DNA from 3 places in the Caballeronia sp. LZ008 genome. Region 3 is predicted to be linked to each of the others. Evidence: predicted binding sites of a transcription regulator. Region 3 holds the regulator's gene; each other region holds the start of a gene.
The links. The regulator LexA, encoded in region 3, represses DNA repair genes until DNA is damaged. The targets are predictions, from matches to a motif close to ACTGTATNNNNATACAGT.

Region 1: the regulator LexA is predicted to act here: its motif matches at 1,249-1,266, upstream of QCE49_RS09470 (ATP-dependent helicase).
Region 2: the regulator LexA is predicted to act here: its motif matches at 1,499-1,516, upstream of QCE49_RS25355 (DUF2471 family protein).

What each region holds. Positions count from the first base shown of each region.
Region 1 is NZ_JARUXK010000001.1:2,014,678-2,017,953, reverse strand. It holds gene QCE49_RS09485 (hypothetical protein) at 1-359, opposite strand, end outside; gene QCE49_RS09480 (hypothetical protein) at 405-821, shown strand; gene QCE49_RS09475 (hypothetical protein) at 892-1,149, shown strand; gene QCE49_RS09470 (ATP-dependent helicase) at 1,299-3,276, shown strand, end outside.
Region 2 is NZ_JARUXK010000004.1:138,352-141,627, forward strand. It holds gene QCE49_RS25350 (DUF2252 domain-containing protein) at 1-1,047, shown strand, start outside; gene QCE49_RS25355 (DUF2471 family protein) at 1,113-1,469, opposite strand; gene QCE49_RS25360 (CsbD family protein) at 1,734-1,922, shown strand; gene QCE49_RS25365 (helix-turn-helix domain-containing protein) at 2,054-2,656, opposite strand; gene QCE49_RS25370 (glycine C-acetyltransferase) at 2,812-3,276, shown strand, end outside.
Region 3 is NZ_JARUXK010000001.1:1,276,143-1,279,418, forward strand. It holds gene QCE49_RS06045 (universal stress protein) at 1-7, shown strand, start outside; gene QCE49_RS06050 (DUF2939 domain-containing protein) at 43-642, opposite strand; gene QCE49_RS06055 (hypothetical protein) at 742-1,068, opposite strand; gene lexA (transcriptional repressor LexA) at 1,266-1,943, opposite strand; gene QCE49_RS06065 (sulfate ABC transporter substrate-binding protein) at 2,202-3,224, shown strand.

The sequences.
Region 1 (3,276 bases), 740 kb from region 3:
GCCCTGTTGATTGTCTTGTTAGCGTCGGGGCCGTTACCTGCTGTTATGCGGCCCACCGTCTGTTTTTCGCCCGTGGTCGCAACTTGCGCGTCGAGCTTCAACGGATGAAACCCGCTCTGCGGCTGCTGGGAAGAGCGAGATACCGACGATGTGGCCGGGCATGCGCCGTGCTCAGGGATCGTGAGGACCGGTAATCCCCACGCAGGCGCGCTCGTTGGCAAATGTAGCCAGATGAAACCGTCGGTAACAGTGACTGATTTTCGCGAACTTGCCCGATTGACCGCCGGTCCGACCATTTGATCGATGCAGCTTCGGTCATCTTTCCAATCGACAAAAGTCGCGCGGATCGCTCGTTTCATCGTCGTAAGAGCGCCGCCGACGCCAACTAAAGAGAGGACTAGCTCATGACTCGCGCACGAATCCTTTTTATCGGCTCCGCCATCGCCACTTTCGCCGCTTCGGGCGCTTATGCGCAAACCGCGACCCAGTCCGCACCGGTGCAGACTCAAACGCAAGCGCAAGTGCAGCCGATGCAAGCCCAACAGCCGATGACGCCGCCGCCGCAGAACCTCGTCGCGCCCGCGCCGACCGATCCGCTCGTCGAGCGCCGCAATGCCAATGCGAAGGCGAACGCCGAATACAGCGCGTCGAAGAAGGCGTCGAAGGCCGAATTGAAGGCGCAAACCGAGCAGGCCAAGGCGCAGTACAAGGAAGAGGTGAAGAACGCGAAGATCAATCGCAAGGCGGACAAGGACGCCGCCAAGGCCGAATTGAACGCGACCGAGCCGAACGCACCGAAGGACACCGGCTTGCAGCATTAAGCGGGGGAACCGGGAATCGCCGCGAGCTCGCGTTTGGCGCGGCTCGCGGCATCGAACAAGGGAGAAGACCATGAATCGAAAAACTCATGCACTGCTGGCCGCGCTGATCGCGGGGACGTTCGCGAGCGCGAGCGTGGCATCGTTCGCACAAACGGCGTCGGATACGCCGACTGCCGCCGATCAAAAGGCCGCGAAGGAACAGAGCAAGGCCGACAAGAAGGCGGCCGTCGCGCAAGCCAAGGCCGACAAGAAAAAGACCGAGGCGCAATCGGACGCCAATGAAGCCGCCGCCGAAGCGAAGCTCAAGAACGCGAAGAAGGCCGACTGACGCAAATCTTTTGCAGCGATGCGAGCCCGGTTCCGTGCGAGCCGGGCTCGTTGCATTTGGGGCCAAAACCCTTGTCGAGCCAAAGGCTTGCGCGTGCGGGTTGTATGGATATACAGTGTGCGTCACTCATTTCCCGCCGCCTTTCTCCCGTGCTCACGCTCCCCGACACCGCCGACGAATCCACCACGAAACAGGTCGCCGACTATCTGGCGAAGCTCAACGAGGCGCAGCGTCAGGCCGTCGAATTCGGCGTCGACGAACCGGGGCGCGCGGGCGGGCCGCTGCTCGTCATCGCGGGCGCGGGATCGGGCAAGACCAACACGCTCGCGCATCGCGTCGCGCATCTGCTGGTGAAAGGCGCGGATCCGCATCGCATCCTGCTGCTCACGTTTTCGCGCCGCGCGGCGCTCGAAATGACGCGGCGGGTGTCGCGCATCGCAATGAACGCGCTCGGCACGAGAAGCGCAATCGCGCAGGGTTTGTCGTGGTCGGGTACGTTCCATAGCGTCGGCGCGCGGCTGTTGCGCGATTACGCCGATCTCGTCGGGCTCGCGCCGTCGTTCACCATCAACGATCGCGAGGATTCGGCCGATCTCATGAACCTCGTGCGGCACGAGCTCGGTTTGTCGTCGAAGGAAAAGCGCTTTCCCGCCAAATCGACGTGCTTCGCGATCTACTCGCGCGTCGTCAACACCGGCGCGTCCCTGGCGACCGTGCTCGATCAGTCGTATCCGTGGTGCCGCGAGTGGGAAGCGGACCTGAAGCGCCTCTTCGCCGCGTACGTCAGCGCGAAACAGGCGCAAAGCGTGCTCGATTACGACGATCTGCTGCTCTACTGGTCGCATCTCGCGGCGGAGCCGTCGATTGCCGCCGATCTCGCGAGCCGCTTCGATCACGTTCTCGTCGACGAATATCAGGACACGAACCGTCTGCAGGCATCCATTCTTCTCGCGATGAAACCGGACGGGCGCGGCCTTACCGTCGTCGGCGACGATGCGCAATCCATCTACTCGTTTCGCGGCGCGACGGTGCGCAACATCCTCGATTTTCCCGGCCACTTCGATCCGCCCGCCGCGACCGTCACGCTCGACCGCAACTATCGTTCGACCTTGCCGATTCTCGAAGCGTCGAACGCGGTGATCGGCCTCGCGACCGAGCGCTACACGAAGAATCTGTGGACCGACAAGGCATCGGCGCAAAAGCCGCGCGTCGTTGCCGTCGCCGATGAAGCCGATCAGGCGCGCTATGTCGTCGAAAAAGTGCTCGAAGCGCGCGAAGGCGGCATGAAGCTCAAGGCGCAGGCGGTGCTGTTTCGTGCCGCGCATCACAGCGCGGCGCTCGAAATCGAATTGACGCGCCGGAACATTCCGTTCGTGAAGTTCGGCGGACTGAAGTTTCTCGATTCCGTTCATGTCAAGGACGTGCTCGCGGTGTTGCGCTGGGCCGAGAATCCGCGCGATCGCGTCGCGGGCTTTCGCGTCGCGCAGTTGTTGCCGGGCGTCGGACCGGCGATCGCCGGGCGCCTGCTCGACAGCGTGAGCGCGCCGGACGCGGTGGCGTCGAATGCGATCGCCGCGTTTCAGGCGCCCGCGCGCGCGTCGGAGGACTGGCCGCGTTTCGTCGGCCTGATGGCGAAGCTCTGCGGCCGCGACTCCGGCTGGCCCGCCGAGTTCGAAATGATCCGGCGTTGGTACGAGCCGCATCTGGAACGCAATCACGAGGACGCGGCGATCCGCATCGGCGACGTGTTGCAGATGGAAAGCATCGCGGCGACGTATCCCACGCGCGAGCGCTTTCTCACCGAACTGACGCTCGATCCGCCCGACGCGACCAGCGACGAATCCGGCGTGCCGCTGCTCGACGAAGACTATCTGATTCTCTCGACGATCCATTCGGCGAAGGGCCAGGAATGGCGCAACGTGTTCGTGCTGAACGGCGTCGACGGCTGCATTCCGTCCGATCTCGGCACGGGCAGCGACGAAGAACTCGACGAGGAACGGCGGCTGTTATACGTCGCGATGACGCGCGCGAAGGAAGACCTGCACATCATCACGCCGCAGCGCTTCTACGTGCACAACCAGACGCATCTCGGCGACCGTCACGTATGGGCGCAGCGCACGCGTTTCA
Region 2 (3,276 bases), on a different contig from region 3:
TTGAAACGGTTGGTCGCGAGCTTCACGATCGCCGGCCGGCATCTCGGCCACGGCGATCTGGCTGCGGACGAGTTCGCGTTTGTCGCCGCGCGCAGCTATCAGACGCATCTGCGCGAGTACGCTGAAATGAGCGTGCTCGATCTCTGGTACGAGCGCATCACCTTCGATCGCATGTACCAGGCCGTGCAGAGCGAAGACGCGCGGCGGCGCATCAAGCGCGGCATCGAACGGGCTTCGCGCCGCACGCACGAAACGATGCTGCCGAAACTCGCCGACCGAACCGGCGACACGTGGCGCATTCGCGATGCGCCGCCTGCCGTGTTTCACATCCACGGCAAGAGCACGCTGATCGATAAGAACGACGGCTGGATGACGCTCAAAGCCAGTCGTGAAGATGCGCTCGCGACGCTCGTGCGCGATTATGTCGCGACGCTTACGCCGGAGCGCGCGAGATTGCTGTCGCAATTCAGCCTGCAGGATGTCGCGTTCAAGGTGGTCGGCGTGGGCAGCGTCGGCACGCGCTGCCTCATTTTGCTGCTCACGGATCATCACGACAAGCCGCTTTTCCTGCAGATGAAGGAGGCATCGACGTCGGTCGTCGCGAGATTCACGAAACATGCGAAGCACGCCGACGATATCAAACACGACGGGCACCGCGTCGTTCACGGACAACGTCTGATGCAGGCCGCCACGGACCCGTTTCTCGGCTGGGCGACGGGACCGCTCGGGCGCACGCTCTACATCCGCCAGTTACGCGACATGAAAATTTCCGCAGAACTCGATACTTTCAGCGACGACGTCTTTCGCGAGTACGCCGTGCTTTGCGGCTGGGCGCTTGCCCGCGCGCACGCGAAGTCCGGCGGATGCGCGCCGGAAATCTCGGGCTACCTGGGCAACAGCGATCGAATGGCCGACGTTCTAGTGCGCTACGGTCGCGCCTACGCGGATCAGGTGGAAAAGGACTACGAGGTGTTTCGCGTTGCGTGCCGGGACGGCAAGCTCGAATCGCGTTCGGATGCGGACATCGCGGCGGAGTTCGCGCCGTGAAACGATCCGCTGCGCGATGACATGAACCGGGGCACGCGGGTTCAGTCGCGTGCCGCGGGGATGCGTCAATGCGCAGCGCTGACTGCTCGTGGCCGATCCTGTCGCGATGCGCGCTCGTAGGCGTCTACGGCGAAGGCGAAAACGGCGGGCAAGGCATCCGAGGATGCAACGTCGACGACGTCATCGGTTTCGGGGAAATGAAAGTCATCGGGACGCGCGAACAGCTCGCGCAAGGCGGCTTCGTGTCGTCCCGCGAATCCGAGGTCCGCGACGGCCTCCGCCTCGATGGCATGCAACAGCCGCCAAGTCAGCGGCACTCCTTTATCGATGTAACGCCCCGCGATCTGACGCGTGATGCGCTCGAGGTCATGCACCGCGCGGGCGAACTGCCTTCTGCTCAGGTTTTCACCATTCGACTCCATGATCCACCCCTTCCAGCCGGTCTTATTGTACTGTACAAATATACAGTACTTGTTGCAATGAAAATAGCGTCGCGCGAGTCGAACCGGCTGTATGTGCGATTCCGCCTACGTGCGTTTCAGACATGCGCGGCTATGCGCGCCTGCCGACAAAGCGCATCGTTTAACCGTGCTTGGGAAACTCCTGAGCGGAACGCGCAGGCAGTTTCTGCGTTCGTTCGACGGCACCGCGCGGCCAACAGCGCTGCAAACCACGGGAGAACTGACATGAACAAGGATCAAGCCGAAGGCGTTGGCAAGCAGGTCAAGGGAAAGATCAACGAGGGCGTCGGCAAAATGACGGGGGACACGGCTCAGGAAGCCAAGGGCGACATGCAGCAAGCAGCCGGCAAGGTCCAAAAAGGCGTGGGCGATGCACGCGAGGATCTGAAGGACAGCGTGAAAAAGAACCCGTAAGACGGGCCAACCGGCGCCGCGACTCCGGCGCCGCTTTGAGCGGGACGTGCTCGATGCGCGTCCCGTTTTTATTGGCGGGCGCACGGCGGCGCGCCGACTTTATGCGCAAAAAGTTCCGGACGCTCAGCGCATCAGCCGTGGATGACGACGAGCAACGCCTTGGCCTCCGCGCGCCCGACATTCCGGATCGCGTGCGCCTCGTCCGCGGCATACCGCGCGGTTTCCCCCACCTTCAGACGACGCGTCGCACCCGACGCATCTACCTCAATGGAACCGTTCAGCACCGTGAGATGCTCGCGCGTTAACGGTTCGTGTGCATTCGACGTGAGCGCGGCGCCCGATTGCAGGGTAAGTTCGTACCACTCGAACTTGCCGGCGAGTTCAATCGGTCCCCACACGCGCAACTGATAGCCGCCGTTGTCTCCACTCAGGGTCGGTATTTCATGCAGCCCCGAAACGCGGATCGCTTCGGCGGGCCTTTGCTGCGCGAACAATTGGTCGAGGCTGATGCCGAGCGCATTGGTCAGTCGCCACGCGACGGCGATCGTCGGATTTGCCTTGTCGCGCTCGATCTCCGACAGCATCGACTTCGACACGCCGGCCGCGCGCGACAGATCGTCGAGGGTCAGCTTCCGTTCGCTGCGCAAGCGTTGAATGATCTCTCCGACGCGCGGCGGTGTTGCGCCTGCGCCCGCGAGATCGCCTGCTTTTCCCTCTGAACCCGTGCTTGCCATGAATCGACCAATCCCGTAAAGTGTTCGGCATATCGGAAATGCGTTCGAAATATCGAACATGTCCGATGCGATGGATGCACTATAACAGGGCTAAGGACGGCGCGCGCGAGTCACGAGGCGCGGATTGCATTGGCAGGCCCAGAACAAGGATTGCGATGAAAGACCGATATCTCTCCCATTTGCGTTCGACGCTCGACGAAATTCGCGCTGCGGGGTTCTACAAGACGGAGCGCGTCATCGCGAGTCCGCAGTCGTCGGACATTCGGCTCGCGAACGGCGCGGCGGTGCTGAACTTCTGCGCGAACAACTACCTGGGTCTTGCGGACGATCGCCGGCTCATCGAGGCCGCGAAGGACGGACTGGACGCCGATGGTTTCGGCATGGCGTCCGTGCGTTTCATCTGCGGCACGCAGACCGTGCACAAGGAACTCGAACAGGCAATCGCGCGTTTTCTCGAAACGGACGACGCCATTCTTTATTCGAGTTGCTTCGATGCAAATGGCGGCCTCTTCGAAACGCTGCTGACCGAAGAAGACGCGATCATCAGCGACGAACTGAATCACGCCAGCATCATCGACGGCGTGCGGCTCTCGAAGGCCCGGCGTCTGCGCTATAAGAAC
Region 3 (3,276 bases):
GGCGTGATGCGGTGCGAAGCGTGAACCGCGACGCTTGACGCGTCAACCGTTGAGATCGACCGCGACGAGCTTCCACGACACGAGCCCGTTGCGGTGGAAGATCGCGGAGTATCGCGCATCGCCGGCGCCGTGTTGATACGTGACGACGAACGTGTTCAGGCTTCGATAACCCGCCGTCGTCTGCGGTGGTTCTTTCGGCGGCTGCCGTGCGGCCGTGACGCCGGACGCGGGCGCATTCCCCGCATTCGCTGGTGCGCCGTCGCCAGCTTGCGGCGGACGCTCGCCCGGATCGCCGCGCGGCGGGATGCCGTTCAGAATCGCCGCGACGCCGTCCGGTGTGGCATACGAATCCACCAGCGGACCGACGAGCGCCGCGCCGATCATTGCACCGATGATCGCAAGCGGATTCCCGCTCTTTTGAATATCCACGCGACGCGTGAGCAGCGCCGCGATCTGGTCCTTGAGGCTCGCGCGCAGCGCCGGAAAATCGACGTATTCGTTGACGGTTTGCGCGTCGCGCGCATCGGCCGCGCGCTTCACGCGATCGAGTGCGATGTAAGGCGATGCGTAAACGAAACCGAGCGCCGCGACGATAACCAGGACGACGAGCGTAACGACAATAGAACGGGTAGTGCGGGACATGCTTGGGCCAAGCCTCTTGCAAAACGTGAATTACCGATTGACCGCGCGGGCGCCGGTTAAATCCCGTGAATTCACGTCGTGCGTGCGATGGCGTTCCATTCAGGCGAGGATTCCGCCGGCCAGCCCGGCATTTTCCTCGGCGATGCAGCGGTCGATCATGCGCGAAACCTCGTCGATCTTGCCCACCAGAATCACGCGCGATTGCCCGCGATACACGCGCACTGGCGCGCGCTGCTCGGCCTCGGCGTGCACCGTGCTGTTGAGGGAAACGCGAGCGAAGGCCGGCTGACGGGACGGCAACGCGGGCATTTCGTTGAAGAGATCGGGCGTGGCTTCGGCGCGCGGCATGCCGCAGGCGATCAGCGTGCGCAGATGGCGCAGGCGGCCGAATTGACGGAAGGGCAGCAGACGGGCAAAACGTTCCATGATGACTCTCCAGACGATAGGACGCACCGCGGCGCACCGCGCGCGGTGGCCGTCATGCTTGTTGTGTTGTGAGACGCCTGAATCAGGTGTCGAAAGCGGTTGGTGAGGCTATCTTGCGATGTCAATGAGACATTTCGTGTCTCGGTGCGAAAGTAATGTGCTTCGACTTTCGTGCCTTGCCCGTTCGCGGGCCAACATCAGAACTCGCCGGAGCGGATCAGCCCGACGGCAATGCCTTCAAGCGCGAAATCGCCGCTGCCGGCGCGCACGAAGATGTTTTCATACTCGGGGTTTTCGGCGATGAGTTCGACGCCGTCCGCGCGCCGTTTCCAGCGCTTGACCGTGACGTCGTCGCCAAGACGCGCGACGACGATCTGTCCGTCTTTCGCTTCGTTGCGCTTTTGCACGGCGAGAAGATCGCCGTCGAGAATGCCTGCGTCGCGCATCGAGAGGCCGCGCACCTTCAACAGATAGTCCGGCTTGCTGGAAAAGAGCGCGGGGTCGCACGCATAGTGCTGCGAGATGTGCTCTTGCGCGAGGATAGGACTCCCCGCCGCGACCCGGCCGACGAGCGGCAGAGACAATTGCATGATGCTCTGATGCGGCAGCGTGAACTGATGCGGCAGCTCCTCGGACCGATCGATGCGAGATGCATCGCCGAGCAGCCGGATGCCGCGCGACGAACCCGCCGCCAGCTCGATGACGCCCTTGCGGGCCAGCGCCCTGAGGTGCTCCTCGGCGGAATTGGCCGAACTGAAGCCGAGCTCCGCCGCGATCTCGGCGCGCGTGGGCGGAAAGCCCGTGCGGTCGATCGCGCGCTGGATGAGTTCGAACACCTGCTGCTGCCGCGCGGTAAGTTTTGATGTTTTGGTCACTGGCTCGAGCCCCTGATGCACTGTATGAATGGACAGGTGACTGTATTTTTATACAGTATTTGGCGCTTTTCAAGCTTTACTTTAAGTTCGCGGCCACGAAGCCTCCGCACCGTCGGATCGCGCCCGCCGGCGCTTCTTCCATCCAGGAATATCGTTCTTAGCAGTTTTACGTATAAAAAAGTGAATAACGATTATTTTCAATCATATAGAGGCCTCGTTAGACTGATTCCGTCAATTCGATAAGACGGAGAACGGGGAATGCAAAGCATCAACACGGGATTGCGACGGCTTCTTGCTGCGGCGACGCTCGGCGCGGCGGGTTTGATCATGACGGCGCCGGCGCAGGCGGATACGTCGTTTCTGAACGTTTCCTACGACCCGACCCGCGAGCTGTATCAGGACTTCAATCAGGCTTTCGCGAAAAAGTGGAAGGCGGAGACGGGCGAGACCGTAACCTTCAAGCAGTCGCATGGCGGGTCGGGCGGCCAGGCGCGCGCGGTCATCGACGGACTGCAGGCGGACGTCGTTACGCTCGCGCTCGCTTATGACATCGACGCGCTCGCGGGCAAGGGACTCGTCGGCGCGGACTGGCAGAAGCGCCTGCCGGACAACGCATCGCCGTACACGTCGACGATCGTGTTTCTCGTGCGCAAGGGCAATCCGAAGCACATCAAGGACTGGGACGATCTGACGAAGCCGGGCGTGTCGATCGTCACGCCGAATCCGAAGACATCGGGCGGCGCGCGCTGGAACTATCTCGCGGCGTGGGCGTACGCGCAGCACAAGCCGGGCGGCAACGAGCAGACCGCCAAGGAGTTCGTGACGAAGCTCTACAAGAACGCCGGCGTGCTGGATTCCGGCGCGCGCGGCGCGACGACGAGCTTCGTGCAGCGCGGCCAGGGCGACGTGCTCATCGCGTGGGAAAACGAGGCGTTCCTGTCGCTGAAGGAATTCGGTCCGGACAAGTTCGAGATCGTCGTGCCGTCCGTGAGCATTCTGGCGGAGCCGCCGGTCGCGGTGGTCGACAAGGTCGTCGACAAACACGGCACGCGCAAGCTCGCCGAAGCGTATCTCAAGTATCTGTATAGCGACGAAGGGCAGCAGATCGCCGCGCGCAATTTCTATCGGCCGCGTTCGGACAAGGTGCCCGCCGATCTGACGAAGCAGTTTCCGAAGCTGAAGCTCTATACCATCGACGACACCTTCGGCGGCTGGACCAAGGCGCAGAAGACGCATTTCGCGGATGGCGGCGTGTTCGATTCGATCTATCAGCCGCAATAAGCGTCAACCGGCGACGCGGCGCGTTCAAGACGCCGCGCGCCCGAAGCAGCAA